2 regions of the Paracoccus sp. MA genome follow, and region 1 is predicted to be linked to the other one. Evidence: riboswitches for the same ligand, from Rfam matches in the RefSeq annotation. Region 1 holds a riboswitch; the other holds the start of a gene.
The links. Region 1 has a riboswitch for thiamine pyrophosphate ahead of thiD (bifunctional hydroxymethylpyrimidine kinase/phosphomethylpyrimidine kinase). Riboswitches for the same ligand answer to the same signal wherever they lie in the genome.

Region 1 (11,720 bases):
TCTGCCGCTTCCGCGTCTGCCGCCCCCACGTCCAGGGCCAGGTCCGAGACCGGCAGCACGCTGTCGACCAGCCCGGCCTCGTGCAGGAATTGCTCGAACCGGGCATAGCGGCCCTGGTCCAGCGCCGCGGGCGATTGCGAGAAGCGCGGCAGCGTCTCCTTCCAGGCCTCGGCGTTCAGCTCGTCCTTGAGGTCGGGCGCGGTGGCCGAGAACAGCTGCCAGCTTTCCTCGGGGTGGTTGACCAGATATTGCGCGCCGCGCTCGACCGCGTGCAGCAGGCGGCGGGTGCGGTCCACGTCCAGATTGGCCGGATTGGCGACGAAGATCAGCTCGTCATAGGTTGGCACGCCGCTTTCCTCGACGAAGAAGCAGCGGCCCTCGGCGCCTTCCAGCCGCATCTGCGTCAGCTCGAAATTGCGATAGGCGCCGATGGTGGCATCGACCTGGCCGGCGATCAGCGCCGGCGACAGCGACCAGTTGACGTTGATCATCTCGACATCGCCGGTGGTCAGCCCGGCATGGGCCAGGATGGCCTGCACCAGCGCGCTTTCCACGCCCGAGACCGAATAGCCGATCTTCTTGCCCTTGAGATCCTCGAGCGTCTGCACCGGGCCGTCGGCCTTGACCATCAGGCAGTTCAGCGGCGTCGCGACCAGCGTGCCGACGCGCTTGAGCGGCAGGCCCTCATGCACCTGCAGGTGCAGCTGCGGCTGGTAGCTGATGGCGTAATCGGCCTTGCCGGCGGCGACCAGTTTCGGCGGGTCGGCGGGATCGGCAGGGGCGACGACCTCGACCTCCAGCCCCTCCTCGGCGAAGAAGCCCTTTTCCTGGGCGACGATGATCGGGGCGTGGTCGGGGTTCACGAACCAGTCCAGGATCAGCGTGACCTTGTCTTGGGCCAGAACGGGCTGGGCCAGCAGGGCGAAGGCGGCGGCAAGGGTCAGATGTTTCATCGATCGTCGTCTCCAAGGGCAAGAAGGGTGATTTCGCCGTCCCAGCGGCGCGAAAGGGCGTCGGCGGCACGCCAGGAGCGCAGGCCGGAACGGCAGGCCAGCACCGCGCGCTGGCCGGGGTCGGGCAGCGGGCCGGTGGCGCCGTAGCCGGGGATGCGCAACGCGTCCGGCGTGGCCTTGCGCGGCGCCTCCTCCTCGGGGCGCAGGTCGATGACCAGATCGTCCTCGCGGATCTCCTCGCGGGCGATGAAGCGCGGGCCGGTCGCCTCGGGCGCGGCGTCGAAGCGGAACTGGGTGAAACGGCCGTTCTCGAAGCGGATGAATTCGCCCAGCGGCGAGGGCGTGGTGCCCAGAAGCAGCCGCAGCGCCATCTGCGCCTGGATGCAGCCCAGCATGCCGACCACCGGGCCCAGCACGCCGGCGGTGGCGCAGGTCTGGCCGCTGTCGGGCGGGTCGGGGAACAGGGCGCGCAGGCTGGGGGCGCCCCCCCGCCGCTTGTCGCCGCAGAAGCCGCCGACATAGCCCGCAAGCCCCAGCGCCGAGGCCGAGATCAGCGGCTTGCCTGCCGCCAGGCAGGCGTCCGAAAGCGTGTAGCTGGCAGCATAGCTGTCGGCGCAATCCAGCACCACATCCGCCGCCGCTACAAGCGCCGGCGCGTTCAGGGGGGTCAGCCGGTCCGCCAGCGCCTCGATCTCCACCGCAGGGTTCAGCCGGGCCACGGCCTGCGCGGCGGCGCGGACCTTGGGCTGGCCGATATCCTTCATGCGGTAGAGCGGCTGCCGGTGCAGGTTGGTCTCCTCGACCGTGTCGGGGTCGATCAGGGTGATGCGGCCGATGCCGCTGCCGGCCAGGTATTGCAGCACCGGCACGCCCAGCCCGCCCGCGCCGACGACCAGCGCATGGGCGGCGCCGATGCGCTCCTGCCCCTCGGCGCCGACCTCGGGCAGGACCATCTGGCGGACATAGCGGTTCATGCCGCCACCCGCAGCCATTCGCGGATGCGGCCCTCGGGGTCGGGGTTGAGCGTGATGTCGGTCACGGCAGAGGCCAGGTCGGCGCCGGCGGCGAAAGCCTCGCGCGCACGGTCCGGGGTGACGCCGCCGATGGCGACCAGCGGCGTCGCGCCGACCAGCTTGCGCCATTCCCGCACCCGGTCCAGCCCCTGCTGTTCCCATTTCATCTTCTTCAGGATCGTCGGCCAGACCGGTCCCAGCGCGACGTAATCGGGCCTGAGCGCCAGCGCCCGGTCCAGTTCGGCATGGTCGTGGGTCGAGACGCCCAGCCGCAGCCCGGCCTTGCGGATCGCCGGAATGTCGGCGGTATCCAGATCCTCCTGGCCCAGGTGGATGAAGTCGCAGCCCAGGTCGATGGCGGCCTGCCAGTGGTCGTTGACGACCAGCGTGGCGCGATGTTCGCGGCACAGCTCCTGGCACAGCGCCAGCTCGCCCAAGAGCCGGGCGGGGGGCTGGTCCTTGATGCGGATCTGCACCAGCTTCACGCCCAGAGGCAGGGCGCGGCGCAGCCAGTCGCTGCTGTCGAAGATCGGGTAGAAGCGCGGCAATCTCATCCCAGCACCGCCATGCCGAAGAGGGGGGTGGAAGGCGCGGCCATGTCGCGGGCCTCGATCGGGTTCGCGCCATGCGCCAGCTGCCCGGCCTCGATCGCCAGCGCCATGGCGCGGGCCATGGCCACCGGATCGCCGGCCTTGGCGACCGCGGTGTTCAGCAGCACCGCATCATAGCCCAGCTCCATCGCCTGCGCCGCATGGCTGGGCAGGCCGATGCCGGCATCCACGACCAGCGGCACATCGGGGAAATGCGCCCTCAGGCTGCGCAGCCCGTAAGGATTGTTCAGCCCCCGGCCCGAGCCGATGGGCGCGCCCCAGGGCATCAGCACCTGGCAGCCCGCATCCAGCAGCCGGCCGCAGACCGACAGGTCTTCGGTGCAATAGGGAAAGACCTGGAAGCCGTCCTCGGACAGCAGCCGCGCCGCCTCGACCAGCGCGATCACGTCGGGGCAAAGCGTGTCGTCGTCGCGGATCACCTCAAGCTTGATCCAGGGCGTCTCGAACAGCTCGCGCGCCATCTGCGCGGTCGTCACCGCCTCGCGCACCGAATGGCAGCCGGCGGTATTGGGCAGGACGGGGATGCCCAGCTCCTTGATCAGGCGGTGGAAATCCTGGCCCTCGCCGCCTTCGCGCCGCAGGCTGACGGTGGCGATACCGGCGCGCGAGGCGCGGAACGCCTCGGCCATGATCGCGGGCGAGGGGTATTGCGCCGTGCCCAGCATCAGCGGGCTTGCGACTTCGGTTCCGTAAAAGACCGGCATCTCAGCCCCCCTGCATCGGCGCCACGACTTCTAGCGCGTCGCCATCCTTCAGCGTGGTTGCGGGCCGGGCGGCGGCGGGCAGGAAAGCGCCGTTCAGCGCCGTCGCCACCTTGGCCGCGCCCAATCCGATCTCGGCCAGCGCATCCTGCACGGTCGGGCCGGTCAGGTCGCGCGCCTCTCCGTTAAGGGTGATCTTCATCCATGAACTCCGGTTTCCGGCCCTCGAGAAGGTAATCGGCGGCCATGCGGGCCACGGCGGGGGCCAGAAGATAGCCGTGGCGGTAAAGGCCGTTTGCGTAAAGCGTGCCGCCGCGCCGGCGCAGGCGGGGCAGGTTGTCGGGAAAGGCGGGCCGCGCGTCCGAGCCAAGCTCCAGGATCTCGGCCTCGGCGAAGCCGGGATGCAGGGCATAGGCGGCCGACAGCATCTCGACGGCCGAGCGCGCGGTGACGCGATACTTGCCGCCGGTTTCCAGCATCGTGGCGCCGATCATGTAGACGCCCTCGCCGCGCGGCACGAGATACAGGGGGATGCGCGGATGCAGCAGGCGGATGGTGCGGGTCAGCGTCACTTCCGGGCAGCGGATCACCAGCATCTCGCCGCGCACGCCGCGCAGGTCGGGAAGCTGGTCGCGGGCCGCCAGCCCGCGCGCATCGACGATCAGGCCGGCGGGCGTGCCCTCCGTCTCGATGCGGATGCCCTGCGCCTCCAGCCGGTCGCGCAGGGCCAGCAGCGCGGCGCGCGGGTTCAGATGCGCCTCGGTAGCGAAATGCAGCCCGCGCGGGAAGCGCCCCGCCAGTTCCGGCTCCAGCGCGGCGATCTCCTCGGCACTCACCGGCTGATGCGCCTGGGTCAGCCGGGCGAAGCGGTCGAGTTCCGCCCGGTCCCGCGAGGGGGCGAGGACCAGCGTGCCGCGCCGGATGACCTCGGCGCCATTCGCCTGCCACCAGTCGGCGGCGTCGAGGCCGAGGCGCAGCACCGCCGGCTCGGCGCTTTCGGCCTCGCAATAGGGCGCCAACATGCCGCCGGCGCGCCAGCTGCAGGCCTGCGCACCGGGCTTGCCGGCCGGGTCGATGATGCGGGGCAGGGTGCCGCGCGCCGCCAGTTCGGTGGCGATGCACAGCCCCATCACCCCGGCGCCCAGGATGGTGATCGCGGTCATGTCCGTCTCCAGAGCGCGTGGAAATGATGCACCGGGCCGTGGCCCAGCCCCACCGCCAGCTCATCGGCGGCGGCGATGGCGCCTTGCAGCCAGCCATGGGCGCGGGTCACGGCATCGGGCACCGCCATGCCCTGGGCCAGCCCCGCCGCGATGGCCGAGGACAGCGAGCAGCCGGTGCCGTGGGTGTTGGGCGTCTGCTGGCGCGGGGCCGTCAGGGTCAGCGGCTGCGGCCCGACCAGCAGGTCGGTGCAGGCGTCCTCGCTGGCATGGCCGCCCTTCATCAGCACATGGTCGGCGCCCAGGGCGCGCAGCGCCTCGCCCTGCTCGCGCATCTCCTCGGGCGTCGCGGCGGCGGGGCGACCCAGAAGCCGCGCCGCCTCGGGCAGGTTCGGGGTCAGCACCGTCGCCAGCGGGATCAGCTGCTCGCGCAGCGCCGAGACGGCATCGTCCGGCAGAAGCGCGTCGCCGGATTTCGCCACCATCACCGGGTCCAGCACCACCGGCACCGGATTGTCCGCCAGCAGCGCCGCCAGCCGGTCGGCGACGACTGTGATTACATCCGCGCCGCCGACCATGCCGATCTTGACCACGCGCACCTCGAGATCGCCGAAAACCGCGTCGATCTGCGCCGCGACCATGGCGGGGCTGACCGGCTCGACCGCAGCGACGGTGCGGGTGTTCTGCGCGGTGATCGCCGTGATCACAGAGGCGCCATAGACCCCGAGGGCCGAGAAGCTTTTCAGGTCGGCCTGGATCCCGGCGCCGCCGCCGCTGTCCGAGCCGGCGATGGTCAGCGCGATGGGATGGGGCTGCAATCCCGACATGGCCCGCCTTTCGTTTTGGCCGGGCATGGGGACGTGGGGCGGATGGGTGGCGGACCGGGAATTGCCGGGCCGCATCACTCTACCCTTCCCTACGCCGGCATGACCCGGATCAGGTTCGATGGGTCGGTGCCCGGCACCTCTCAGCCCCGTGCGGGGCTCCCCAAGTGTATGAGTCTTTCGCGCGACACTAGGCCCCGGCGTCCCGCTTTGCAAGGGCCGAGCGCCGCCGGTCCGTCGCGGGGTGTCACGCATCTGTCCGCCTGGCCGGGCAAGAGGGCGGGCGCGCGGCGGCGGTTTCGGGCTTTACACCGCCCGGAATTCCGGCCGATCTGGGCCCGGTGGAAAGGGAAGGATGCGATGAAAAGCGTGATCTTCGACCTGGGCGGGGTGCTGATCGACTGGGATCCGGCCTTGGCCTTTGCGGATGTCTTCACCAGCCGGACCGAGGCCGAGGCCTGGATGGCCCGCATCGACTTTCCCGGCTGGAACCGGATGCAGGACGGCGGGCGCAGCTTTGCCGAGGGGCTGGCCGCCGCCCGCGCCGAGCATGGCGACGAGGCGCGGCATCTGGCGGGCTATCTGGCGGCCTTTCCCGTCACCATCGAAAAGACCGTGCCCGGCAGCTGGGCGGTGGCCGAGGCGCTGCTGGCGCGCGGCGTGCCGCTTTATGCGCTGACCAACTGGTCGGCCGAGACCTGGCCGCATGCGCTGGAACTGCATCCCCGCCTGGGCGGGCTGTTCGCCGACATCCTGGTCTCGGGCCAGGTCGGCGTGCTGAAACCCGATCCGGCGATCTTCCAGCTGCTGATGGACCGCAACGGGCTGCGGCCCGGGGACTGCATCTTCGTCGACGACAGCCCGGCCAATGTCGAGGGCGCCCGCGCGCTGGGCATGGACGGGATTCACTTTACCGGCGCCGAGGCGCTGGGCCGGGACCTGGCGCGGCGCGGGGTGATTTGAAGAGGGCCGGCAGGTAGCAGGTCTGCTTTGCGGAAAGCTGCTGTTAAATGATCGATATCGGTGTGACTAGGTCATGTTGACAAATGGCGGAGCCAGAGCCTGATGCAGGCGACGTCGACGAAGCCAAGGAAGCTTTCGGCGGTTTTGTCGTAGCGGGTTGCAAGGCGGCGGCTATTTTTCAGCTTGTTGAAGCAGCGCTCGACCATGTTGCGCAGGGTGTAGATGGTCATGTCGACAGCCTTGCGCACCCTTCGGTTCCTTCGCATCGGTATCATGGGCAGGGCGTTGCGGCTCTCGATGTCTTCCCGAATTTTATCAGAGTCATAGCCCCTGTCGGCGACCAGAACTGCTGGTTGCGGCAGGTTGTCGGCCATCACCATATCATAGCCGGTGTAGTCGGAATCCTGCCCCGGCGTGATCTCGGTCCTCATCGGGAGGCCTGCGCCGTTGACGCGGAGATGGATCTTGGTCGAGAAGCCACCTCTCGAACGGCCAAGAGCCTCTTTCGGAGTCCCCCTTTTGCGCCCGCCGCATGATGATGGGCGCGGATCACAGTGCTATCAACCATCTGGAGCTTGTCTGGCGCGATCCCAGCGTGGTTCAGCGCATCCAGGATATCCTCCCACAGTCCCGCCAAAGTCCAGCGGCGGAACTGACGGTAGACCGAGGACCACTTGCCAAACTCTTCGGGCAGATCGCGCCATGGCGCACCAGTCCTTGCGATCCAGAATATACCATTCAGAACAAGACGATGGTCCGCAGGTTTCCGCCCGTTAGGGTGCCGGACGGCACGAATGAAGCCCTCGAAGAAGGTCCACTCATCGTCGGATATCAGGTTGCGTGCCAAGTTCATCTCCCACGTAGAGATGAGCTTGAATCATAGGACGACTGCCAGAGGAATCCCTTTTGTCAACACGACCTAGATACTATTGCGGTTCGATAGGGTGCTCCGAGCGTCAGAAACGGGCTCACCACTACCGCCCCCCTATCCGACCAGCTTCGCCACGTGGCGCAGCGCCAGCAGGTAGCCGTGGATGCCGAAGCCGGCGATCACCCCCTCGGCGCGCAGGCTGACATAGGAATGGTGCCGGAAGCTCTCGCGCTTGTGGACGTTCGAGATATGCACTTCGATCACCGGCCCGTCGAAGGCGTTCAGCGCATCCAGGATCGCCACCGAGGTATGGGTGAAGGCGGCCGGGTTGATGACGATGGCCTGGGCCGATCGCCGCGCCTCGTGGATCAGGTCGATGATCGCGCCCTCGTGGTTCGACTGGTGGAAGGCGATGTCCAGCCCCAGCTCGGACCCAAGCGCCTTGCAGTCGCGCTCCACGTCGGCCAGCGTGGTGCTGCCATAGATCTCGGGCTGGCGCTGGCCCAGCAGGTTCAGGTTCGGGCCGTTCAGGACATAGACGGTGGGCATGGCAATCTCCGCGAGGATGGGGCAATCTAGCCCAGTTCGGCCAGAAAGATATAGCCCGCGCCGTAGATCGTCTTGATCAGCCGCGGGTTCTTCGGGTCCTCTCCCAGCTTGGTGCGCAGGCGCGAGATGCGCACATCCATCGCCCGGTCGAAGCTTTCGCCCGCCGTGCCGCCCAGCGTCTCCAGCATCTGCGCGCGCGAGATCAGCCGGCGCGGATTGTCGAGGAACAGCCGCAGGACCTCGGCCTCGGCATGGCTGATCGGAGTCTCGGCCCCCTCGGGAGAGGTCAGGGTGTAGCGGTCGAAATCGGCCGACCATCCGGCGAAGCGGATCTGCTGGCGGCCGGCGCCGGTCTCGCGCTGGGGCCTGCGCAGCCGGGCGCGGATGCGGGCCACGACCTCGGCCGGCTCGAAGGGCTTGATGATGTAGTCGTCGGCGCCCAGCTCAAGGCCCGTCACCCGGTCCTGCACCTGCGCCCGGCCCGAGATGATGATGATCGCCGCGCCGGATTCGCTGGCCAGCCGGTGCACCAGCGCCAGCCCGTCGCGGTCGGGCAGGCCCAGGTCGATCAGGCAGGCATCGGGCTGGATGCGGCGCAGCGCCGCCTCGAACTCGGTGGCGCGGGCAAAGCCTATGGTGCGGAAGCCCGCCTCCTCCAGCGCCGCGGAGAGCAGGCGGCGGATTTCGGGTTCGTCGTCGAGGATGGCGATCAAGGGGGCGTCAGTCATCGGTCTCTGCCATGGCCACGGCCAGTTCGGTGTCGCCAAAGGGCTTGGTCAGGACCGGGCCGTCAAGCCCCGATCTGCGCGGATCGCCCGGCGGCAGCGCCGTCATCAGCACCAGGGGCAGGCCGCGGCCCTGCAGATCGGCGCCCGAACCGTCGCCCAGCTGCAGGTCCGACAGGATCAGCGTCAGGCCGGGAAGGTCGGTCAACCCGCGCGCCTCGGAGAGCGAGCCGGCCTCGATCACCGAATGGCCCTGGGCGGTCAGCATCTCGCGGATATGGGCGCGGATGGCGTCGTCATCCTCGACCAGCAGCACCAGATGCGGGTGCGCGGCGCGCAGCGGCAGGCGGATCGTGACCCGGGCGCCGCCGCCCTCGGCATTGCCCAGCCGCAGCGTGCCGCCGGACAGCTTGATCTGGTCATAGACCATCGACAGGCCCAGGCCGGTGCCCTGGCTGCCCTTGGTGGTGAAGAAGGGCTCGGTCGCCCGCGCCAGCGCCTCGGCCGAGAAGCCGGGCCCGGTATCGGTCACCGCGATCTCCAGCCAGCGCCCGGCGGGTCGGGCCTCGACGGCGATCCGGCCCCGGCCCTGCATGGCGTCGCGGGCGTTCAGGATCAGGTTCAGCAGCGCATCCTGCAGCGCGCCGGGGTCCAGCATCACCCGCGCCGGCAGCTCGCCGATGCGGGTGTCGAGCGCGACCTCCGCGCCCAGCGTCGGCCGGGTCATCGCCGCCAGATCGTCCAGCATGGCGCGCAGATCGACCGGCTGCGGCTGGTGCTCGCGCCGTCCGGTCAGCGCCGAGATGCCGTCGAGCAGCCGCACCCCGCGACGGGCGGCGGCCAGCGTCGCCTGCACGTCCTCGGCCTGTTCCGGCGGCAGGCCGGCGCGCGCCAGCCGGCCCTGCAGGCCCAGGATGATGGTCAGCAGGTTGCCGAAGTCATGCGCCAGCCCCGAGGTCATCTGCGCCGCCACCGCGCGTTTCGCCGCATGGGTCAGCGCCTCGCGCGCCTGCACCTCGGCGGTGACGTCGGTGGACAGGATATAGACGCCGCGCCCGTTCTGGTCCGGGGTCAGCGCGATGCGGATGCGCCGGCCCGAGGGCGGGTGCGTGATCTCGAACACCTGCGGCTGGCCGGCGATGGCGCGGTCGAGATGCGGGCGGATGCGGGCGAAGGTCTCGGCCCCCAGAACCGTTTCGCATTGCCGGCCGATGATCGAGGCGTCCGAGCCGGGAAACACCATCGAGATCTGGTTGTTCGAGAAGGTATAGCGATAGTCGCGGTCCATATGCGCGATATGCGCCGGGACCATGGCGGTGACATGGCGGGTGCGCGCCTCGGATTCGGTCAAGATGCGCTTGGCTTCCTCCAGCGCGGCATTGGTCGCGGCCAGCGCCCGGTTCGCGGCGGAAAGCCGCTCGGCATTCTCCAGCACCCGCTCGGACAGTTCCTCGGAGCGGGCGCGCAGCAACTCCTCCTGCCGCTTGATATGGGTGATGTCGGTATAGACCGCGATCCAGCCGCCCTGAGACAGCGGCGCCCCCTCGACCGAGATCCAGCGGCCGTCGGCGCGCTTTCGTTCCATGTAATGCGGCTGGAAGGTGCGGGCCTGGTCGACGCGCTCGCGGATCGCGGCCTCGGGATCGTCCTGGGGACCGTATTCGCCGCGATGCACCAGATAGCGGATCGTATCCTCGAAGGTGGCGCCGCTGCGGGTCAGTTCGTCCGGCAGGCCGAACATCGCCTGATAGGGGCGGTTGCTGACCGCCAGCCGCAGCTCGGCATCGAAGATCGAGATCGCCTGCTGGATCAGGTTCAGCCCCGAGCGGGTCAGCTCGGCATGCCGGTCGTTCGAGGGCATCTCCATTCCTGGCATTGCGCGGTCCCTGTAACAATTCGTAGGATTCAGGAAAAACTGACGCAAGAATTGCCGCTGTAAGCTGCGATTGCCAGAGGGAAGAGGAGCCCTGACGGCAAGGGGAGGAACCATGCAGAACGCTGAGGCGGCCGAGGCCGGTTTGCAGTCGATTCCAGCGTTGCTGGCGCGCAATGCCGAACGCTTCGGCAACCGGCCGGCCTATCGGGAAAAGGAATTCGGGATCTGGCAAAGCTGGACCTGGGCCGAGGCCGCGACCGAGATCCGCGATCTGGCGCTGGGCTTCCTGGTGCTGGGGCTGAACCGGGGCGATCATGTCGCCATCATCGGCCGCAACCGCCCGGCGCATTACTGGGCCATGGTGGCGGCGCAGATGTGCGGCGCGGTGCCGGTGCCGCTGTATCAGGACGCGGTGGCCGAGGAGATGGCCTATGTGCTGGACCATTGCGGCGCACGCTTCGTCGTCTGCGGCGACCAGGAACAGGTGGACAAGGTGCTGGAGGTCGGCGCCCGCGCGCCCTCGGTCCAGCATATCGTCTATACCGACAAGCGCGGCATGCGGAAATACGACCATTCCCACATGAACGCGCTGGCCGATGTCCAAGCCGAGGGCCGCGCCGCCGGGCAGCGGCTGGGCCACGAGCTGGACGCGCGCATCGCCGCGCTGGGCTATGACGATACCTGCGTGATGCTGTATACCTCGGGCACCACCGGCAAGCCCAAGGGCGTGGTGCTGTCGAACCGCAACATCATCGAGACCGGCCGGAACACCGCCGCCTTCGACCACCTGACCGAGCGCGAGGAAGTGCTGGCCTATCTGCCGATGGCCTGGGTGGGCGACTTCATCTTCTCGGTCGGGCAGGCCTATTGGGCCGGCTTCACCGTGAACTGCCCCGAGGGCGCGCATACGATGATGACCGACCTGCGCGAGATCGGCCCGACCTATTTCTTCGCCCCGCCGCGCGTCTTCGAGGGGCAGCTGACCAGCGTGATGATCCGCATGGAGGATGCCAGCCGGTTCAAGCGCTGGCTGTTCCGGCATTTCATGGAGGTCGCGCGCCGCGTCGGCCCGGCGCTCCTGGACGGCAAGCCGGTCGGCGGGCTGGACCGGCTGCGCTATGCCCTGGGCAACCTGCTGGTCTATGGTCCGCTGAAGAACACGCTGGGCTATTCCCGCATCCGCGTCGGCTATACCGCGGGCGAGGCGATCGGTCCCGAGATCTTCGATTTCTACCGCAGCCTGGGCATCAACCTGAAGCAGCTCTACGGCCAGACCGAGGCCAGCGTCTTCATCACCCAGCAGCCGGACGGGCAGGTGCGCTCGGACACGGTCGGCGTGCCCTCGCCCGGCGTCGAGCTGAAGATCGCCGAGAATGGCGAGGTCTTCTACCGCTCGCCCGGCACCTTCGTGGAATATTACAACAATCCCGACAGCACCGCCTCGACCAAGGATGCCGAGGGCTGGGTGGCGACG
Region 2 (11,720 bases), on a different replicon from region 1:
ATGCGGTCGGCCAGATCGTGCTGCGCGGCGCCGGCGCCGGCGAGGGCCCGACCGCCAGCGCGGTGATGTCAGACGTGGTCGAGATCGCGCGCGGCGTCAGGATGCCGAGCTTCGGCCAGCCCGCCGAGACGCTGGCCAGCCCGCAACCGGCGCGCACGGCGGTGCCGGCGGCCTATTACATCCGCCTGCAGCTGACCGACAAGCCGGGGGCGCTGGCCAAGGTGGCCTCGGTGCTGGGCGACAGCGGCATCTCGATCGACCGCATGCGGCAATACGGCCATTCCCACAGCGAGGGCATCGCGCCGGTGCTGATCGTCACCCACAAGACCACCCCCGAGGCCATCGACCACGCCATCGAGGCCCTGCCCCGCACCGGCGTCATCGCCGGCGAGCCGGTCGAGCTGCGGATCGAGGAGGTCTGATCCGGCGCCGGCCGCGCCCGCCCGCGCTGCCGGATTCGGGGATTTCTGTAACGAAGAAATGGCCGCGCCGGGTTCAGGCCGTGCCCAGGTGGCGCAGGCCGTGGGTCACGTCGGCCCGGACCGCCAGCCGCAGCCCCGGCTCGTCCCCGGCGCGCAGCGAGGCCAGGATCATGCGGTGATGGCGCGGCGGCTCGTTGCGCTTGACCCGGCCGTAGAGCGCGCGCATGGTCGGGCCGAGCTGCAGCCAGACCGTCTCGACGATGGCCAGCATCGCCGGCGCCTGGGCGCGCAGGTAGAGCAGCCGGTGGAATTCCAGGTTGGTGCGGATATAGCCGATCGCGTCATGGCTTTCCGCCGCCTCGCCGATGGCGGCGTTGATCACCGCCATGCGCTCGATCAGCGCCTGATGGGCGCGCGGCAGGGCGCGGGCGGCCAGTTCCGGCTCGATCAGCCCGCGCAGCGCCGCCAGTTCCTCGATGCGCTCGACCGAAAGCTCCGGCGTGGTGATCCGCCCCGAGGAGGAGAGCGACAGCGCCCCCTCGGCCACCAGCCGCCGCACCGCCTCGCGCGCCGGGGTCATCGAGACGCGATGCTCGGCGGCGATGCCGCGCAGGGTCAGCGCCAGGCCGGGCGGCAGTTCGCCCAGCATGATGCGCTGGCGCAGGTTGCGATAAAGCCGCTCATGGGCGGAACTTTCCGAGGAACGCGAAGCAGTCATGCGCCAGCTGTGATCACAAAACCGGGCGCCGTCAAGTCCGCACGTCAGAGGCGGAACCGCCAGGCCAGCAGCTCGTGGCCGTGCCTGCGCAGCCAGGCGCGGTGGCGCGCGTAATCCGGCATCAGCCGCCCGGTCGCGGCCCAGAAGGCCGGCGAATGGTCCATATGCGCCAGATGCGCCACCTCATGCGCCGCGACATAGTCCAGCACCTCGGGCGGCGCCATGGCGAGGCGCCACGAGAACATCAACCGCCCGTCATGGGTGCAGCTGCCCCAGCGCGAGCGCGTGTCGCGCAGCGCCAGCGCCCGGAAGCCACGCCCCAGCGCCGCCGCGTGGCGGTCGCAGGCCGCGACCAGCCGGGCCTGCGCCAGATGCTTCAGCCAGACTTCCACCACCACGCCGGCCGGCCGGGCCTGCGGCACCAGCAGCGCCTCGTCGGTCAGCTCGACCCGGCGCGTGCCGGCCGGGGTGATGCGGCGCAGCCGCCCCTCGACCGGCAGCAGCGCGCCATGCTCGGCAAGCTGCAGCGCCGGCATTTCGGCCCGGGTGCGGCGCAGCCACTCGGCCCGCGACTCGGCAAAGGCGCGGCCGTCCGAAAGGCTGGTGCGGCTGGGCAGGGTCAGCACCACCTCGCCCCCCGCCCGCGCCACGCGCAGCGTCATGCGCCGCGCCCGGGCCGAGCGCCGCAGCGTCACCGGAATGTCGCCTCCGACCAGAATCCTGTCCATCTTGTCCCGCATCTTGCGATGGTCCGCCTGTTGCCCCATCTTTCCCCTGCACCGCCACCCGCCCGCAAGGGGAAAAGGCTTTGACAGCCCCGCGCGGCTATGGCAGGGGACAGCGGATTTACCTGAACGCGGCAGAAAAAGAGAATACCATGCCCAAAGAGGAATGGGGCACGAAACGCCTTTGCCCCCATTGCGCCACGCGCTTCTACGACCTGAGAAACGACCCGATGACCTGCCCCGCCTGCGGCGCAGAATTCACGCTGGAAAGCCTGACCAACGGCCGCTCGCGCTCGCTGATCTCGGAAAAGACCGCGGCGCGGGAAGAGGACCAGACCGATCTGGTCGATGACGAGGATCTGGACGACGACGCCGATACCGGCGATCTGGACGACGATCTGCTGGACGACGACGACGACGGCGACATGTCGCTGGACGACATCGCCGACGTGCCCGAGAGCGACGACGAATAAGCCCTCGTCCCGACTGGTCCAGGCCCCGGAACGCGACCCGCGGCCGGGGCCTTTCCTTTGGCGGCCGAAGATGCGGATCATCGACAGACAGGCCATGCGCGCCATCTTGCTGACCCCGGACGACCGGGTGCTGCTGATGCGCGTCGATTACGGCACCGGCGACTGGTGGATCACCCCCGGCGGCGGCGCCGAGCCCGGCGAGACCGCCGAGCAGACCCTGCGCCGCGAACTGGCCGAGGAACTGGGCTTCGCCCTGCCCGCGCTTGGCCCGCTGGTCTGGCGCCGCCGCGTCGCGATGACGCTGCGGCAGCGCCGCTGGCGGCAGTCCGAGGACTATTTCCTGATCGAGACCCCGGATTTCGTGCCGGTGATCCGGAACGCGCCCGAGGCCGGCGCCATCCGCGAATTCCGCTGGTGGAGCCTGCCCGAGATGCGCCATACCGGCGAGCGGCTGGCCCCGGCCGCGCTGCCGCGTATCGTGCTGGACTATCGCGCGAACGGGCCGCCCGGCAGCCCGCCCGAGATCGAGATCGTCGAGGATTGACCGTCAGGCCGCGTAGACCTCGTCGAAAAACGCCCGTTCCAGCGTGACGGCGCGCCGGAAGAAGTCGCGCGCCTGATCCACCGCTCCGGGCCCGGCCCGGTCGAACTCCTCGCGCAGGAAGCCGACGAAATCCCGGAAGAAGGCATTGTCGTGCAGCGTGATCCATTCGGCATGGACGAAACGCTCGGGCAGCGGCTGCGGCGCGCGGCTGGCCCAGTCAAGGTAAAGCCCCTCGGCCACGTTCAACACCGCCAGCACGGCGGGATAGCTGCGCGTCGCCGCCGCTTCGCGCATCAGCGCCTGGAACCCCGCGGTGGGCGCGCTGTCGGGGGTGGCGGCGCGATCCGCCTCGTCCACGCCGAGCGCCGCGAAGGCGCGCAGGAAATAGTCGTTTTCCTCGCCCGAGACCATGCCGGCGAAACGCCCGAAGCGCAGCCGCGATTCGAAGCGGTCGGCCGAGGCGATGGCCGCGCCCAGAAGCGTCAGGAAGGCGTCGAGAAAGCGGTGATCCTGCACCAGGTAACGCGCCATCGCCGCATCCGCGATGCTGCCGGCGAACAGCTCGCGCACGAAGCGGTGCTCGACGGCGGCGGTCCAGTCCGCGGCGCATTCCCGGCGCAGGGTTTCGAAAAAGCTCTCGGTCATCGGGGCCCTCATGGCTTGGGGCGAGACCGGGTTGCAGTTCGGCCTCGCGGTGAGGCCGGCAAAAGACAGGCGCATCCTTCCCATCCCTTCGCCGGCATGATCCGGATCAGGTTCGAAGGGTCACCGCGCCGCCCGTCGTCGGGTCGATCGAGGCCAGCGGTCTCTCAGCCCCTTGCCGGGACTCCCCTTGGTGGCGCCAGACTAGCGCGCGGCGCGGCGGCTGTCACGGCCTGCCCACAAGATCGTGAGCCGCGAAATCCGGAACCGGCCGGCTGCGGCGCGGCATTGCGTCTTGCAGCCGGGGGCGAGATGTTATCTCGTTGCCGCAGGGCGGGCGCTACCCGCCCGCAGTCAGGACCGGGACCATGACGACGGGCGAAATGCCGAAACCCACGACCGCGACAGAACTGAACGATCCCGCCGCCTCGCGGCAGAGCCCGAAACAGGTCGGGCTGCGCCTGCACCGGCCGCCGCTTCTGACCAATATCTCGGCCGCGCGCTGGCTGCTGCTGGCCATCGTGGCGGCCTCGATCTATTTCTTCCACGGCTTCCTGGTGCCGGTGCTGGCGGCCATGGTGATCGCGCTGGCCAGCTGGCCCCTGCGCGAGCGCGCCGCCCGCCAGCTGAACCTGGGCCGCACCGGGGCGGCGACGGTGCTGGTGCTGGTGCTGGTCTGCTTCCTGCTGATCCCCATCGCCATGGCGCTGATCTATGCCTTCCGCGAGCTGCGCGACTGGATCAACTGGGCGATCGTGGTCAACAGCTCAGGCGCGCCGACGCCGGGCTGGATGGTCGAGCTGCCGCAGGTCGGCGACTGGCTGGACGAGAACTGGCAGACCTATATCGGCCGGCCCGGCGGCATCAGCGAGATCGTGCAGCTGGTCAGCGGCTCGAATATCGGGGCGATCTATCGCGGCGCGGTGACGGCGGGGACGCTGGCCTTCCATCTGGCGCTGACCTTGCTGTTCATGCTGATTACCCTGTTCGTGCTGTATCGCGACGGCGACAAGATCGTGGCGCAGATCGACCAGGTCGGCCGCCGCATCCTGCCCGACCGCTGGAGCAGGCTGTCGCGCGTCGTGCCCGCGACGATCAGCTCGACCGTGACGGGCATGACCCTGATCGCCATCGGCGAGGGGGTGATCCTGGGCGTGGCCTATTGGCTGGCCGGCGTGCCCTCGCCGGTGACCTTCGGGGTGATCACCGGCTTCATGGCGCTGATCCCGGGCGGCGCGCCGCTGTCCTTCACCCTGGTCTCGGCCTATCTGGTGGCCAGCGGCTCGCCCGTCGAGGGGGCGGCGCTGTTCGTCTGGGGCACCTGCGAGCTGTTCGTGGTGGACAAGACCATCCGCCCGGTTCTGGTCGGCGGCCCGGTCAAGCTGCCGTTCCTGCCGACCTTTTTCGGCCTGATCGGCGGGGTCAAGACCATGGGCATCGTCGGGCTGTTCGTCGGCCCGGTGCTGATGGCGCTGCTGGTCTCGATCTGGCGGGAATGGCAGCGCGAGCTTGCCGAAGAAGAGCAGCGGCAGGACAGCAAGCTGATCGGCCTGGAATGACCGGGGCCTGACCGGCCCCCGGCGCATGAACGGCGGAACATGGAAAAAGGCGGGGCGCAGATGCGTCCCGCCTTTCCTGTTGCTGCCGGGCTTCCGTCGGGGCCGGCGTCCCGATCAATCCGCCGGAAGCGGCGCCGGAGGCACCACGGGGTCCTCCTGCGGCGGCGCGGCCAGCGATTCCGGCAGCGGCGTCAGCGTCACGCCGGCACCGGCGCCCAGCGGCTCGCCCTCGCGATTGGTCTCGGTCGGGGCGACGGCCTCGCCGGGTGCGATCGCGCCCGAGCTCTCGGCCTCGGCTTCGTCCTCGTCCGCGGCGGGGGTCGAGGCCGGCCGGGGCACCGGCACCGGATTGGCCCGGTCGGCCCCGTCGTTGCGCAGGTAGTCGAAGAACTCGCCCTGCGGCTGGATCACCAGCGAGCTGTTCTCGCCCCGCAGCGCCCGCTCATAGGAGGTCATCGAGCGGGTGAAGGCAAAGAACTCGGGGTCGCGGCCGAAGGCATCGGCATAGATGGCGTTGCGGCGGGCATCGGCTTCGCCGCGCACCACCTCGGCGCGCTTCCGCGCCTCGGAGGTCAGCTCGACCACGGTGCGGTCGGCGGCGGCGCGGACGCGCTGCGCGGCCTCGCCACCGCGGGCGATCTCGTCGGCGGCCTCGCGCTCGCGCTCGGCACGCATCCGGGCATAGGTCGCGGTCAGGTTCTGCTCGGGCAGGTCGGTGCGGGTCAGGCGCACGTCGATGACGCGGATGCCCAGGTCGCGGGCATCGTCGCGCGACAGGTCGCGGATGCGATTCATCAACGGCGTCCGGTCGTCCGACAGCACCGTGGTCGAGGGCACCGAGCCCAGCACCTGCCGGATCGCATTGGTCACGATCGGCTCAAGCCGGCGCTGCGCGAATTCGATGCCGCCCGCACCCACCGCGCGGCGGAACTGCACCACGTCGGTGATCTGCCAGCGCGCGAAGGCATCGACCACCAGACGGCGGTCGTCCAGCGGCGTGACCTCCATCGGCGGGGTCGGCAGGCCGAGGATGCGGGCGTCGTATTTCACCACATTGTCGAGGAAGGGCACCTTGACGCCCAGGCCCGGCTCCTCGCGCACGTCGACCACTTCGCCGAAGCGCAGGACAAGCGCCTTTTCACGCACATCGACGATATAGAGCGAGGAGATGACCAGGACCGCCACCACGACCAGGAAGGGCAGCGCCAGAAGCGAGATTGCACGGTTCATCACTGGTTCCCCCCGCTGGTGTTGCCCGAATTGGCGTTGCCCGTATTGCGGTTGCCGGAAGCCGGCGCCCCGCTGCGCAACTGATCCAGCGGCAGATAGGGCACCACGCCCGGCCCCGCCTCGCCGTCGAGGATGACCTTGTTCACCCCGCCCAGAACCTTCTCCATGGTCTCCAGATACATCCGGCGGCGCGTCACCTCCGGCGCCTTCACATATTCGTCATAGACCGAGTTGAAGCGCGCGGCCTCGCCCTCGGCGGTGTTCACCGCCTCGGCGCGATAGGCCTCGGCGCGTTCGATCACGGCGGCGGCCTCGCCCCGGGCGCTGGCCAGCACGCGGTTCGCATAGGCGTCGGCCTCTTTCTCCAGCCGGTCGCGTTCCTGCTGGGCGGCCTGCACCTCGCGGAAGCTGTCGATCACCTCGCGCGGCGGGTCGGCGCGGTCCAAGTTGACGCGCAGCACGTTGATCCCCGCCTCATAGGCGTTCAGCGTGTTCTGCACCGCCAGCTTGAGGTCGTCGGCGATGGCGCCGCGGTCGCGGTTCAGGATCGGCGCCAGTTCGGACCGCGCCACGATGTCGCGCATGGCCGATTCCGAAACCGCGCGGATCGTGTCCTCGGGATCGGCGAGGTTGAACAGGAATTTCTCGGGGTCCGAGATGTTCCAGACCACCTGATAGGCCATGTCCACGATGTTCTGGTCGCGGGTCAGCATCAGCCCCGAATCCATCGGCCCCGCGCGGCCGGTGCCGATTTCCGTGGTCCGTTCGCCCGAGACCTGCACCACCTCGGCGGTGACGACCGGCCAGGGCGCGAAGTTGAGGCCCGGCTCGCCGGTGCCGACGGGCTTGCCGAACAGCAGCTCGACCGCGCGTTCCTCGGGCTTGACGGTGTAGAAGCTGGAAAAGGCCCAAAGCGCCACGACGGCAAGCGCCGCGATGCCCCAGGTGCCGCGGTTCATCTGGAATTGCGGGCCCTGCGGACGGCGCGGACCGCCGCCGCGATTGCCGCCGCCCGGCCCCTTGCCGCCCATCAGCACCCGCAGACGGTCCTGGCCCTTGCGCACCAGTTCCTCGATCTCGGGGATCTGGTCGCCCCGGCGCGGCCCCTGCGGACGGTCGTCCTTGCCGCCCCCCGGCCCGCCCCAGGGACGCTGGCCGCCCCCCTGCGGCGGCTCTCTGCCGCCCTTGCCATCATCTCCGCCGCCGCCCCAGGGGCCTTGTCCTGCCATAAATCTCGTGCCTCGCTTTACGTCCGTGTGGTTGAAACTGGTGGCTTCGGCCGGAAAATCAAGCCGATGCGACGGGTTTGTCCAGATTTGCCGCCCCGACCCGGCGGGTGGGCCTGCGCATGGTCACAAGCTCTTCGGCCAGGGTCGGATGCACGGCGATGGCGGCGTCGAAATCGGCCTTGGTGGCGCCCATGCCCATCGGCACCGCGACCATCTGGATCATCTCGCCCGCCTCGGGGCCGAAGATGTGGCAGCCCAGCACCTTGTCGGTTGCGGCATCCACCACCAGCTTCATCACCGCCCGCGCATCCGAGCCGGCGAAAAGCGAGCGCATGGGCCGGAAGCTGGCGACATAGATGTCGGCGGGACCGCAGGCCTCGGCCTCCTCCTCGGTCAGGCCGATGGTCGCCAGCTCATGCGGGCGGGTATAGACCGCCCCCGCCACCAGCCGGTGATCGACCTTGCGGGGCCGGGCGCCGAAGACCGTGTCGGCGAAGCTGTGCCCCTCGCGGATCGCCACCGGGGTCAGGTTCACCCGGTCGGTCACGTCGCCGACGGCATAGATCGAGGGCACCGAGCTTTGCGACCATTCGTCCACCAGGACCTCGCCCTTGCGGCCCAGCCGGACGCCCGCCTCCTCGAGCCCCAGCCCCTTGGTATAGGGCGCGCGGCCGGTGGCGAACATCACCGCGTCGAAGATCTCGCTGCTGTCGTCCTCGAAGGTGGCGCGGATGGCCGCCCCCTCGCGGTCCAGCCGCACCGGATTGGTGTTCAGCCGCACATCGACGCCGATGGCGCGCAGCTGCTCGGTGACATGGCGGCGCATCTCGGCATCGAAGCCGCGCAGCACCGCATCGCCGCGATAGGCCAGCGCGGTGGCGCAGCCGAGGCCCTGCAGGATGGTGGCGAATTCGCAGGCGATGAAGCCGCCGCCCACCACCAGCATCCGGCCCGGCAGATTTTCCATCGTGAACAGGTCGTCCGAGATCAGCCCCAGCTCCTTGCCCGGAATGTCGGGGCGCTGCGGCCGGCCGCCGACCGCGATCAGGATATGCTTGGCCGTCAGGCGCTGGCCGTCCGCCAGCTCGACCGTATGGGCGTCGTGCAGCCGGGCGCGCTGGATATGCACATCGACCCCGGCATTGACCAGCCCCGAGGTATAGGCGCCCTCCAGCCGGTCGAGCTCGCGCCCGAGCTTGCCGTGGAACTCGGCCCAGTCGAAGCGGCCCTCGCTGGCGCCCTGCCAGCCATAGCCGCGCGATTCGGCCGCGGCCGCCCCGGCCTGCGAGGCGAAGATCATCAGCTTCTTGGGCACGCAGCCGCGGATGACGCAGGTGCCGCCCATGCGGCTTTCCTCGGCCAGGCCGACGCGGGCGCCGTATTCGCTGGCCGCGATCCGCGCCGCGCGCACCCCGCCCGAGCCGCCGCCGATGACGAAAAGGTCGTAGTCGAATTTCATGCCATGTCCTCGCGCCGCAGTTCCACCACCGAGCCGTCCGGGCAGCCGATGATCGCAAGCTCGCAGATATTCAGGAAAAGCCCGTGTTCAACCACCCCGGCGATGGAGGACAGCTCGGCCGCCAGTTCCTCGGCGTCCGGGATGGATTCCAGCGCCAGGTCCAGGATCAGGTTGCCCTCGTCGGTCAGCAGCGTCTGCTCGCCGCGCTTGCGCAGCAGGATCGGGCGCCGGGTCAGGTCCAGCCGGTCCAGCGCCCGCTGGATCAGCGTCTTCGTGGCCTGCCAGCCGAAGGGAATCACCTCGACCGGCAGGTGAAAGGCGCCCAGCCTGTCCACCACCTTGCCCTGGTCGGCGATGACCACCATGCGGTCCGAAGCGGTGGCGACGATCTTTTCGCGCAGATGCGCCGCCCCGCCGCCCTTGATCAGGTTCAGGTCCGGGTCCACCTCGTCGGCGCCGTCGATGGTCAGGTCCAGCCAGCCGATATCGTCCAGCTCCTCGACCTTCAGCCCCAGCGCACCCGCCAGTTCGGCCGTCGCCTTCGAGGTCGCGGCGCAGCGCAGCTCGAAGCCTTCCTCCCTGACCCGCTGCGCGAGGCGGCGCACGAAGATCGCGGCGGTCGAGCCGGTGCCCAGGCCCAGCCGCATCCCCGGCTCGACCAGCGCCACGGCGGCACGGGCGGCGGCATCCTTGGAAAGGTCGGCGATGGCGGGGTCGGTCATGGCAGGGGTCCTTGGCAGAATGGCAGGCTCGCGTCCTTATACGCAGAAGCCGCGCCATGGGCTACTGCCGGCTGCGTCTTTTGGCCGCGACGAAACGCCTGCCTTGCGGCGATTGCCTCGGGGCGGCGGCTGACCTAAATCTGGCGGCCATGACGATACCCGCCACATATGCCGCCATCATCACCGCCGCCGGCCGCGGCACCCGCGCCGGAGACGGCCCGCCCAAGCAATGGCGCCCTCTTGCCGGGCAAACCGTGCTGGAGCGCAGCATCGCCGCCTTTGCCGGCTTCCCGCGCATCGTGGTGACGCTGGCGCCCGAGGACATGGCGCGCGGCGTGGCCGAGCTTGCCGGCCCGGTCGTGCTGGTCGCGGGCGGCGCCACGCGCAGCGACAGCGTGCGCGCGGCGCTGGAGAGCCTGGAGGGCAGCGGCGTCACCCATGTGCTGATCCATGACGGCGCCCGGCCGCTGGTCTCGCCCCGCGTGATCGCCGGCGTCATCGAGGCGCTGGAGGCGGGCAGCCCCGCCGCCGCCCCCGCCCTGCCGGTCACCGATGCGCTCTGGCGGGCCGAGGACGGGCGCGTCGCCGCCACCGCCAGCCGCGAGGGGCTGTTCCGCGCCCAGACCCCGCAGGGTTTCGCGCTGGACGCCATCCTGGCCGCGCATCGCGCCCATCCCGGGGGCGCGGCGGATGACGTGGAACTGGCGATCCGTGCCGGCCTGCCCGTCGCCGTGACGCCGGGCGACGAGGACAATCTGAAACTGACCTGGCCCGGCGATTTCGCCCGGGCCGAGCGTATCCTGGGGGACGCGATGGACATCCGGCTTGGCAACGGTTTCGACGTGCACGCCTTTACCGAAGGCGACCATGTCTGGCTTTGCGGGGTAAAGATCCCGCATGACAAGGCGCTCTTGGGCCATTCCGATGCCGATGTGGGGATGCATGCCCTGACCGACGCGCTTTATGGCGCGCTGGCGCAGGGCGATATCGGCCGGCATTTCCCGCCCTCGGACCCGCAATGGAAGGGCGCGGAAAGCCACATCTTCCTGCGCCACGCCGCGATGCTGGCCCGGCAGATGGGCTATGAGATCTCGAATGCCGACGTGACGCTGATCTGCGAGCGGCCCAAGGTCGGCCCGCATGCCGGCGCCATGGCGCTGCGCCTGTCCGAAATCATCGGCGTCGAGCCCGACCGGGTCAGCGTCAAGGCCACCACCTCGGAACGGCTGGGCTTTACCGGGCGCGAGGAAGGCATCGCCGCCATCGCCACCGCCACGCTGGTCGGGGGGTGACGATGGAACGGATGATCGCGAGCTTCTTCGGCATCGGCCACCTGCGCCCCGCGCCGGGCACCTGGGGTTCGGCGGCGGCCGTGGCGCTGGGGGTGGCGGCCCATGAATGGCTCAGCCCCTGGCTGGTGCCGGCCGGCGTGGTGCTGGCGGTGCTCTTGGGCTTCTGGGCGGTGCCGCGGGTGCTGGAGGGCAGCGCCGACAAGGACCCGTCCTGGATCGTCATCGATGAGGTCGCGGGCCAGTGGCTGGCCATGAGCTTCACGGTGATCCCGCTGGCGCGGCACGGCGTTTCGATCCTGGATGCCTGGCCCGGTTTCGTCGCGCCCTTCCTGCTGTTCCGGCTCTTCGACATCTGGAAGCCCTGGCTGGTGGGCCGGGCCGACCGGCGCGGCGGCGCGGCGGGGGTGATGCTGGACGACCTCTGGGCCGGGTTGTTCGCCGGGCTGGTCTCGGTCATGCTGGCCGGGCTTTACCATGCGCTGCTGGAGCCGATGCTGTCGTGACCGATCCCGCGGAAATCCTTGATCTGGCACGCAAGCGCGGGGTGATGATCGCCACGGCGGAAAGCTGCACCGGCGGGCTGATCGCCGGGCGGCTGACCGATGTGCCGGGCTCCTCGGATGCGGTGGACCGGGGCTTCGTCACCTATTCCAACGCCGCCAAGATCGAGATGCTGGGCATCCGCCCCGAGACGCTGGAGACGCA

Region 2: it holds a riboswitch for thiamine pyrophosphate, as region 1 does, so the genes downstream of both, LOS78_RS05175 (TenA family protein) here and thiD (bifunctional hydroxymethylpyrimidine kinase/phosphomethylpyrimidine kinase) in region 1, are expected to answer to the same signal.

The regions. Positions count from the first base shown of each region.
Region 1 is NZ_CP087598.1:195,859-207,578, forward strand. It holds gene LOS78_RS08000 (ABC transporter substrate-binding protein) at 1-953, opposite strand, end outside; gene LOS78_RS08005 (HesA/MoeB/ThiF family protein) at 950-1,927, opposite strand; gene LOS78_RS08010 (thiamine phosphate synthase) at 1,924-2,520, opposite strand; gene LOS78_RS08015 (thiazole synthase) at 2,517-3,281, opposite strand; gene thiS (sulfur carrier protein ThiS) at 3,283-3,480, opposite strand; gene LOS78_RS08025 (FAD-dependent oxidoreductase) at 3,464-4,441, opposite strand; gene thiD (bifunctional hydroxymethylpyrimidine kinase/phosphomethylpyrimidine kinase) at 4,438-5,265, opposite strand; TPP riboswitch at 5,335-5,438, opposite strand; gene LOS78_RS08035 (HAD family phosphatase) at 5,623-6,225, shown strand; one part of gene LOS78_RS08040 (IS5 family transposase) at 6,297-6,736, opposite strand; one part of gene LOS78_RS08040 (IS5 family transposase) at 6,736-7,078, opposite strand; gene aroQ (type II 3-dehydroquinate dehydratase) at 7,211-7,645, opposite strand; gene LOS78_RS08050 (response regulator transcription factor) at 7,672-8,373, opposite strand; gene LOS78_RS08055 (PAS-domain containing protein) at 8,366-10,246, opposite strand; gene LOS78_RS08060 (AMP-binding protein) at 10,359-11,720, shown strand, end outside.
Region 2 is NZ_CP087597.1:1,054,350-1,066,069, forward strand. It holds gene LOS78_RS05150 (homoserine dehydrogenase) at 1-422, shown strand, start outside; gene LOS78_RS05155 (GntR family transcriptional regulator) at 496-1,140, opposite strand; gene LOS78_RS05160 (M48 family metallopeptidase) at 1,185-1,868, opposite strand; gene LOS78_RS05165 (FYDLN acid domain-containing protein) at 2,018-2,338, shown strand; gene LOS78_RS05170 (NUDIX hydrolase) at 2,433-2,882, shown strand; gene LOS78_RS05175 (TenA family protein) at 2,886-3,527, opposite strand; TPP riboswitch at 3,594-3,725, opposite strand; gene LOS78_RS05180 (AI-2E family transporter) at 3,893-5,083, shown strand; gene hflC (protease modulator HflC) at 5,198-6,313, opposite strand; gene hflK (FtsH protease activity modulator HflK) at 6,313-7,542, opposite strand; gene gorA (glutathione-disulfide reductase) at 7,601-9,001, opposite strand; gene rpiA (ribose-5-phosphate isomerase RpiA) at 8,998-9,723, opposite strand; gene LOS78_RS05205 (bifunctional 2-C-methyl-D-erythritol 4-phosphate cytidylyltransferase/2-C-methyl-D-erythritol 2,4-cyclodiphosphate synthase) at 9,873-11,015, shown strand; gene LOS78_RS05210 (phosphatidylglycerophosphatase A) at 11,018-11,518, shown strand; gene LOS78_RS05215 (CinA family protein) at 11,563-11,720, shown strand, end outside.